Regions from separate parts of the Paenibacillus sp. 11B genome, predicted to be linked through region 4. Evidence: riboswitches for the same ligand, from Rfam matches in the RefSeq annotation. Region 4 holds a riboswitch; each other region holds the start of a gene.

Region 1 (2,205 bases), on a different contig from region 4:
CTCCTGCGTTATCCTGAACCTGATGCCGGGGAGCTAAGTACGATTCTATTCAAAATGGAGAGCCAGCTTGGTCTGTCAACAAACCCGGAGGTCCATCGCTATTTATGGATTCTAGGGGCTATGCTGCTGCTGCGGATGCTAATTAGCCCACTCATTCAGGCAGGGCTGCTCTACTCACTCCAGCATTTTAATCATTCGGAAGAGCGCGTTCCATTCATTCGCGGCATCAAAAATTTGTGGAAACCGATGCTGTTACTTCACACGATTCGAACCGTATTGCTGCTGCTGCCGGCTTATTGGCTTGCACCGAAGCTCTATTCCATCTTTATGGATGGCTTTCATTCCCTCCAACTGCTCTTGCCGGGTATTCCCTATGTTGCTGGTTGGATTGTATACGGGTGGGTAATACATCATGCCCTTCTCTACATGCAGTTTGGGGTCTCGGCTCCTGACGGGGAAGGCGGAGCCCGTGGTACGTTCCAGGCCTTATGGATTGCTCTGCGCCAAATCATCACTCTGATCGGTATTGCGACCCTGCTGGGCGGTCTTCATCTGCTGGTCTTTGTTGCCTTTACCTCAGCTTCATGGTTAGTAACAGGCTTAACCGGCCTTATACTACAACAAACGTACCCACTTGCCCGGTGCTTGCTGAGTCTGTGGAAAATATGCGCCCATTTCCGGTTATGGCAGTCCAACTCGGTCAAGGAATAAATTGAACGATCAAAATTGTTACTATCTCTATGTAAAGTTAAGTTCATCAAATGCCGTTAAACAAGCAAACCTCGACCTTTCCCCGTCAAAGGTCGAGGTTTTTTTTGCTAATTTTGTTGCTAAACGTTGCCAAAGTGATATACCTCTGTTACAATAATCGCAGTGAGTTTTTAGTAACAACTTTGTAATCTTTACCTTCATATTTGTAACTACTTAAAATTTAATCGTCATTTCTTGATTTCGCAGGTGCACAACTAGCATAGCCAAATTCCTAGCACCTGGGAAGCGGGGGAACCAGTTATGGGTGAATTGATCTTGCAACAGAGGGATCATAGGGGACCTTCAACCGAATCCTTAAGCTAACCTCGCAGGCATTGGAAGGGGTATATCTTTTGTTTAAGAAGAAATTAACCGCAGCTGTACTTAGCCTCACATTCGCATTATCGCTTGGAGCAGGCAGCGCATTCGCAGATTCAAAAATGGACCAAGTCATTGATTCAGCAATGGGAACTACATACAAAAGCGGAGGAACAACGCTTAACGGCTTTGACTGCTCTGGGTTTACAAGTTATGTATTCGACAAGCTGGGCATTGATCTGGCGCGCCAATCAAGTTCACAATTCGACATGGGCGATTCAGTATCCCGTATGGAAATGAGACCAGGTGATCTGGTATTCTTCAATACAACGGGCAAAGGGGTCTCGCACGTAGGAATCTTTGTAGGAGATGGAAAGTTTGCACACTCCTCTTCTTCCAAAGGAGTTACAATCAGCGCATTAAGTGAAAGCTATTGGGCTAACCGCTATGTTGGCGCTAAACGCATTATGAGCACGGACGCATATGAGACATTGGCCATCGACTAGGGACAAGCGGAGCAACGTCATGCTGTAACAATAACACTACTGTAACGAAGCATAATAGAACCGTCTGGTACATTCTCCGCAGGAATGTATCCGGCGGTTTTTTTGTGCTTCGTTTCATCAAAAGTATTTTGGGATAAGCTATCTAACCTAACTTTACTTTTTTCAGGGCTATTTTGCATTGCTTCGTCCGTGCTCTTATAATGTTTTTACCCATCCCACTATAATATAAACGAAATTACCGGAACTTTTGTTTCACGTATCTACATAAAAGTGTACAAAAAGAATATGTACATAATTCTCAGTTATACCAGTGAACCCATATACCTCTGGAATGCCGATTATGATATGTTCATTATGGAGAGGTGTAGCATATATGTTAAATCAACCAATCAAACCTATGCTGCTGTATCCGTTGCAGCCTAATCAAATAAAAAGATGGAAGTATAATAGTTTGAAATGGGATGGCTTTAGAATACTGATCCACTATGAGAATGGTAAAGTTCGTGCATTTTCAAGGCACGGTTACGGAAATTACATCAAGGTTTCCGGAATTGTTAGATATAAAGCTTCCCGTAAAATCAGCGATCCTGGATGGAGAGTGCATAGCATTTGATTTAACCCAGCCCAAGGA
Region 2 (2,205 bases), on a different contig from region 4:
CCTTTGATCCCATATGGTGAACCCAAACATGCCTCGTAAATAGTTGACACATTTAATTCCAACGTCCTCATAAAGCCTCAGTAATACTTCGGTATCGGAATCTGTATAAAATGTATACCCCTTCTGACTCAACCAATCCCTCAACTCTTTATAATTATAAATCTCTCCATTGAATACCAACCAAATATCTTTGTTCTCATTGGTCATGGGCTGTGCCCCGTGCTCAATATCCAGTATACTTAGTCTCCTAAAACCCAGACCGATATGATCATGGATATATATCCCTTCATCATCTGGGCCACGATGAGCTATGGAGTCGGTCATATGTTGCAGAATGTTTGCATCTACTGGCATACGATATTTGTTATATAAACTTACAAATCCACACATAGGGCTATTCTCCTCTAATCAATATAAGATTAGTTTAGCTTTTATGTATGTGGAATCTGTGAAAGATTACCGTCCATATCATAAATCACAGTTTAGATAAGTTATTTACTTATTTATTAGTTTAGTTCACTGGAGAATGGTTCTATCTGTTCGAGGCAAGTTGCTAAACAAAATGGACAAACCCGTGAATTACCCACGGGCTTGTCCATTTTAATGACTATCGTTAACCATTTTAAGATAGTTCTGCTCGCTAACCACTCTACGAGCTGTTACATATTTGGTTTTATAATAACTTTCAGATAAGCTACTAATTCGAACACCCTTACTGCTTGATGAATGTGCAAATTGATTGTTACCTACATAAATTCCCGCATGTGAAATGCTGCGACCATTCGTATTGAAGAAAACGAGATCCCCTGGGCGTAATTCTTCTTTCTCTACAAACGATCCCTTTGCTGCTTGCATACTAGAGGTGCGCGGCAAATCTAGTTTAAACTTATTAAAAACATACAGGATAAAACCGGAACAATCAAAACCAGATGTTGTTGTCCCACCATAAAGGTATGGCGTTCCAACCACTTCTTTTATTTCTTCTGTTAGCTTTGCCTGACTAGCAAATGCACCTGTTGCTGTGGAGGTAAATAAAACTGCTGCTCCAAGAACCGATAAAATGACTTTCTTCAAACTTTTGTTCCTCCCTTAGATGCCTACGGAGTTAGCTTAAGGATTCGGTTAAAGGCTCCCTATATTCTTTTCTTACAAGAATAATTCACCCAACAAATGGTTCCCCCGTTTTCAATACGAAATTCGGCAAAAATAGTTAAATATTTGTAACCTATAGAGTATTATATTGTTAAATTGTGTGGATTTAATGTGGAATTCTCGTATATCTTATTCTAAAAAAGAAACGACCGTCTCCTGCTGAAGTTAGGGAGCGATCGCTTCTTAGCACATGTTCTTTTTGTATTGCCGAATTCTAGTTATAAGTTCAAGGCTCCTCTACACTATACAACCACTTATACCCTATGCCCCAAACCGTTTGAATGGGGTTCTGTTCCAATCCAGCCAACTGCAACTTCTCCCGGATATTTTTCACATGGGTGTCTACGACTCGGTTATCCCCAAAAAAGTCACTTCCCCAGAGACGTTCAATGATTTCATCTCTAGAGAAAACTCTTTGTGGATTCTCGGCCAATATAAGCAATATATCAAGTTCTTTTTGGGTCAAATCCAGATTTGTGTCGAGTACCATAACCTGTCTTCGATCTGGATAAATAATCATGTCAGTATACATGATTTTTTTACCGATTTCTTTAAGGCTTAAAGACTGTGAAGAGCGTCGAACAAGCGCAAACAAGCGAGCAATGAGTTCATCAGAATTTACAGGTTTCACCATATAATCATCAGCACCGACACCTAACCCATGTACCTTATCCTTCACATCCCCTCGAGCTGTAAGCATCAATATAGGTGTTTCAGTAAACGATCTGATTTTTTCACAAAGATGCCATCCATCCATATCCGGCATCATAACGTCTAATAAAATGACATGATACGAATTTTTCTGAAGATAGGACAGTCCTTCGGTTCCATTATGAGCTTCCGTAATATCAAAACCCTCTTTAGTTAAATAAATTCGCAACAGATTTCTCATGTTCCATTCGTCATCAATAACTAATGCTTTCAATTTATTCATATGGTCATCCCATCCATTTCATTAATCTTTAGTAATATGCGGTTTCTGACCGTAAATTTGAACGATCATTAGCTCATTTGTTTCACATATTATATTTTGAAGCTGTGTGATTTTAATGA
Region 3 (2,205 bases), on a different contig from region 4:
CTCCTTCTTCAGCGGAACAGGCCAGCACATCCACGTACTTACGCAAACCATAGCTATCCAGCCGATTTTCCGTCCCCGGGCTCTGATTGGCAATGATGCCAATCTTATAGTGTTGCGACAACGTCTGGAGAACAGCGTCGGCTGACGCGAAGGGGCGTTCAAGCTCTTTGCGGAACTTCAGCTTCTCCTGTATCTGTTCCCGGTGCCGCTCATCGCTGATCAGGGTACGAATAGCCAGTTTCATCGGCCATTGCTCGTAATTTCGGTAGGAGGCGGCAAATAGTTCTCGTACTGTCTGCATCTCCACCTGATAACCAAGCGCACAAGCTTCTCGAACGAACTGACCAATAATATCATCCACCGGCTCCCACTCGTCCACAAGCGTATCCCCCACATCAAAGAACAACCATTGTATTCCACGTACATCCGGCACGCCTATTCCTCCTCGTTAGCCACAGGAAATTCATTTCCCCATTTCCCAAACCATAAAAAAGAAGACCCACCATCATGCATGAGTCTCCTCAATATTCCGTATATTTATGATTTCAATTATAACAGGCAGCTGACACTGGATCAATCACAGGAATAGTACCACTAACCATTAAGCAGAAACCCAACTTCCCCATTCAAGGAATATACGATACGGTCTGCTCCCATTCCCCGATAGATCCCTTTGGGGTGGCTTTGTTCTGTAATGACACACAGGGACTTGGATGTCCAGGAGCGGCAGATCTGCAAATATCGGCAGGTCAGGTTTAGGCTATTTTCAAAAATAAAAACATTGCCTACACTGCCTTGCGGCAAAAACCATTTCTGAGCTGCAGCCGTGTTCATGCGAATGACATGCTCCACACCAATTCTCCGGAGCCTGCGCTCTTCCCCTGCACTGTTGGTCAGAACGGCAAACGGCATTTTTTTGTACATCAGCAATTTGATAAATTTACGTCCTGCTTCATTTGGAGCAGTCACTAAGATCATCTCTTTATCCATCATTCGTTCCTCCCTTGGCGTGAAAAGACAACAAAAAAGAAGCGTGGGGGACCAAGGCCTCCCGGACGCTTCTTCAATAATCCATAGCAAAAAGACACTATGAACCAGCGTACGGCTTGTTGCCTCTCCCTTTAACGCTTACGAGGTTAGCTGACGGATTCGGGCGCGAGAGTCGCCCTATTTCCGGCTGTCACCGGAAAATTCACCCCATGGATGCCTACTGTCCTGGACAGTTCATCCTGTTGGTTCCCCCGTTTCCCACCCATGAATGAATGGAAACTCAGCGATTAAAACATCGTTCCATTATGTTCCTTAATCAGAGCGATATTATCGTTTGTTTCGTTTTTCATGTAAAATTTAATTGAAATTGGAATTACGATATGAATCATACACCCGTGCCATATCGGTGTAAAGTCTGCGCAGATCACCGAATCGACGGATTTTTGCCATTTCACATCAATAATAGCGCTTACAACACATCCATTCTCCACCCATCTCTTCAAAGCTCTCTAATTCTCTCTTTAGCGAAATTCAGGTAGCAAAACATTCACAGTTCATACACGAGAGGTCCAAATAGCGTTAAAAAAACAATATTAATTTTGCAATATTTAATTGCAATCAATATAATAAATGATAGAAGAATATGAAATGGAGGCGATTTTCATGTCAGTCTACGACTACAAAGTAAACACCCTTCGCGGTCAGGAAGTTGAGATGTCCAACTATCGTGACAAAGTACTGCTTATCGTGAATACAGCAAGCCAATGCGGCCTTACACCTCAATTCAAAGGTCTGCAAGAACTCCAGGATAAGTTCAAAGATTCCCCATTTGAAGTTCTTGGTTTTCCAAGCAACCAGTTTGCACAGGAAAAAGGCTCTTCTGATGATATTGCCGAGTTCTGCCAGATGAACTATGGTGTCAGCTTCCCCATGTTTGAGAAGATCGATGTGAATGGTTCAAGCGCTCATCCTCTATTCCAGCATCTAACCAAAGAAGCACCTGGCGTACTCGGCTCCAAAGCCATCAAATGGAACTTCACCAAATTCCTTGTGGATCAGAACGGACGTGTTTTGAAACGGTATGCTCCCAAAACAACACCTGATAAAATTGAAGCAGACATCAAAGAATTGCTTAAATAACAATTCAAGGCCATCCGAACCCTGCAGACAGAATGAGCATGCATTCAGGGAAACGGGTGACCTTTTTTTGTCTGG
Region 4 (2,205 bases):
GCCGATACCGGGCTCTTCAGAAGAGTATGCCGTCATGGATACATTTTTCAATACTTTTGAATATTTAAAAGAATTGCCTGAGACGGTAATTACTTTGCTGCCCGAGGCAGCGGTTTTCTTCGAGTTCGTGGTTGTTGCTGTTTTGGTTGTAGAAGTCTGCGCCGATACCGTCTGAATCACTGGCTCTTTCACAACAGGTTTTGCTTTGGTGCCAACGGCGATAACTTTATCGACGCGATTCGTTGCGATCGATTTACCCACCATTTTTTTGGAGACCAATTCTCCATCCTGGAACACTTTTTCAATATGCTGTACAAGTGTGCCTTCTTTACCGCTCACAACGACACGATTGTCGCCTTTGTATAAGCTAGGGTCAGCCGTTTTGATCACTTTATAAGCGATCGGCTTTTCCACTTCCACCGTACGCTTGGTTACGCGCACTACCCGAATTTTCATATCCGCTTCAACAGTGGTTCCCAGCGCAGGATACACTTTGTCTTCACTTGCAATCTGAATACCTGATTTTTTAATCGCATCTTTTACCGATGAATCGGTTGTATACAGAGTCTTGGTGTCTCCGTCTGCCGTAATCTTAACTGGAACTGCCCGCTCAATAACGATGCGGTCTCCATCTGTGATCGCCCCGTTCAAGGGCATGGATACCTGATCGTGAGGGCTGACTGTGATTGACTGCTCCTCCAGCATTTCCTGAAGCATTCCTGTACGAGTCTCTACCGCTTGAGCTTTGCCATCAATAACCAGTGAAATTTGTTTCCCGGCCTGACCGTAAACGACTAACAAGATCATGATTGTAAGCGCAATTGAGAAAATCGCGATCAATGCCATTTGACGCAAGTTCTCATGCTTCCACCGCAACGCGAAAGACTTACTGGATGATCGTGACTCATGGGTCTCTTCTGGTTGGAATGTGCCCACTTCTCCGTCCTCCTTCATAGCCTCGCCGTCTAAAGTAATGCATGATGTCTTTGACGCGACTATACCAAATTTTCTACAGAACACAGATCGGACCAACATAATCGGTTCTGCACCATGAATCACTCTTCGCAACATGATGTCATCCTCCTGAATACTTACCGTATGATGACAGTATTTCTTTAATTCAAAAACAAAAAAGCCAAAGAAAGAGTTTAAGAGGAACTCTTTCGTGGCTTCCGAATGATTCTGAATATCGGAAATTCATGCACGAGGTTGCCTCTCTTTTTCCGCTTGCGAGGTTAGCTGTCGGGTTCGGGCGAAAGAGAGCCGCCCTATCTCCGGTCACCCGCTCATGGCGGACGCCCTTGAATTCACCCCGAGACCCAAAGAAGAAATCAAATACGGCTTCGCAGATTTATACGCTGCTTTTGGGTCAGCGCATGTTGCGCATCGGCTGAAATCACCGATGTTTAAGCCCTATTGGTTCCCCCGCTCTCCGTTAACGGAGACTCAGCGAGACTGATTCATGAAAGTAATGTTGTTTCATCGGAAAGTGTCCCTTTGTTCATCCCCCGAACATCTGTCCAATTTTCCGCACAACAATTCACTGAAAAGATGATATCCTGTTTCTATGCATGTTGTAAAGCGTTGTTCAAGTACGTTTTTCTAAATATTTGGTTAAAATATTGTAATATTCTTGATTTATTTGGATCAAAAAGCAAATTAACTCCGCCTAACTCACTTTTTCACCCGTTTTGCTCGATATTTTAACGAATCCCAAATCGTTCCATGGCATTTCTGGTCGTTATTGCTGCAATTTCCTCTACCGAAATGCCTTTAATTTCCGCAGCTGCTTCTGCAACCAGACGTACATGCGCTGTCTCATTTCGTTTTCCACGATAAGGGTGAGGTGTCAAATAAGGAGCATCGGTTTCGATGAAAAATCGGTCCATAGGAACCTTCTCAAGTACCTCTTTCGGCTGCTTCGCATTTTTGAACGTGATTGGCCCTCCGAAGGAAAGATGGAAGCCCAAATCCAGGCACATTTTTGCCGTTTCCCAGCTGCCAGAGAACGAATGCATGACACCGCCTACTTCTCCAGCCTTTTCTTCACGCAGAATCTTTACAATATCCTCATGCGCATCCCGGTTGTGAATGACAATCGGCATATTCAACTCACGAGCCAGTCCAATCTGTTGTCGTAATACGCGATGTTGAACCTCTTTTGGTGAAGTGTCCCAATAATAGTCTAGACCAATTTCACCAATG

The links. A riboswitch is a leader RNA that binds a small molecule or an ion and turns the genes downstream of it on or off. The one in region 4 is predicted to bind cyclic di-AMP.
Region 1: it holds a riboswitch for cyclic di-AMP, as region 4 does, so the genes downstream of both, Q0V21_RS25615 (C40 family peptidase) here and Q0V21_RS32145 (resuscitation-promoting factor) in region 4, are expected to answer to the same signal.
Region 2: it holds a riboswitch for cyclic di-AMP, as region 4 does, so the genes downstream of both, Q0V21_RS30635 (C40 family peptidase) here and Q0V21_RS32145 (resuscitation-promoting factor) in region 4, are expected to answer to the same signal.
Region 3: it holds a riboswitch for cyclic di-AMP, as region 4 does, so the genes downstream of both, Q0V21_RS15505 (HAD family hydrolase) here and Q0V21_RS32145 (resuscitation-promoting factor) in region 4, are expected to answer to the same signal.

The regions. Positions count from the first base shown of each region.
Region 1 covers NZ_JAUKNS010000006.1:312,473-314,677, forward strand. Annotated here, with positions in the region: gene Q0V21_RS25610 (hypothetical protein) at 1-711, shown strand, start outside; cyclic di-AMP (ydaO/yuaA leader) riboswitch at 963-1,100, shown strand; gene Q0V21_RS25615 (C40 family peptidase) at 1,104-1,574, shown strand; gene Q0V21_RS25620 (ATP-dependent DNA ligase) at 1,948-2,187, shown strand.
Region 2 covers NZ_JAUKNS010000010.1:63,271-65,475, reverse strand. Annotated here, with positions in the region: gene asnB (asparagine synthase (glutamine-hydrolyzing)) at 1-390, opposite strand, end outside; gene Q0V21_RS30635 (C40 family peptidase) at 601-1,074, opposite strand; cyclic di-AMP (ydaO/yuaA leader) riboswitch at 1,080-1,213, opposite strand; gene Q0V21_RS30630 (response regulator transcription factor) at 1,379-2,086, opposite strand; gene Q0V21_RS30625 (sensor histidine kinase) at 2,176-2,205, opposite strand, start outside.
Region 3 covers NZ_JAUKNS010000003.1:105,180-107,384, forward strand. Annotated here, with positions in the region: gene Q0V21_RS15500 (HAD family hydrolase) at 1-433, opposite strand, end outside; gene Q0V21_RS15505 (HAD family hydrolase) at 595-993, opposite strand; cyclic di-AMP (ydaO/yuaA leader) riboswitch at 1,111-1,286, opposite strand; gene Q0V21_RS15510 (glutathione peroxidase) at 1,654-2,130, shown strand.
Region 4 covers NZ_JAUKNS010000012.1:51,468-53,672, forward strand. Annotated here, with positions in the region: gene Q0V21_RS32145 (resuscitation-promoting factor) at 1-936, opposite strand, end outside; cyclic di-AMP (ydaO/yuaA leader) riboswitch at 1,209-1,462, opposite strand; gene Q0V21_RS32150 (TatD family hydrolase) at 1,704-2,205, opposite strand, start outside.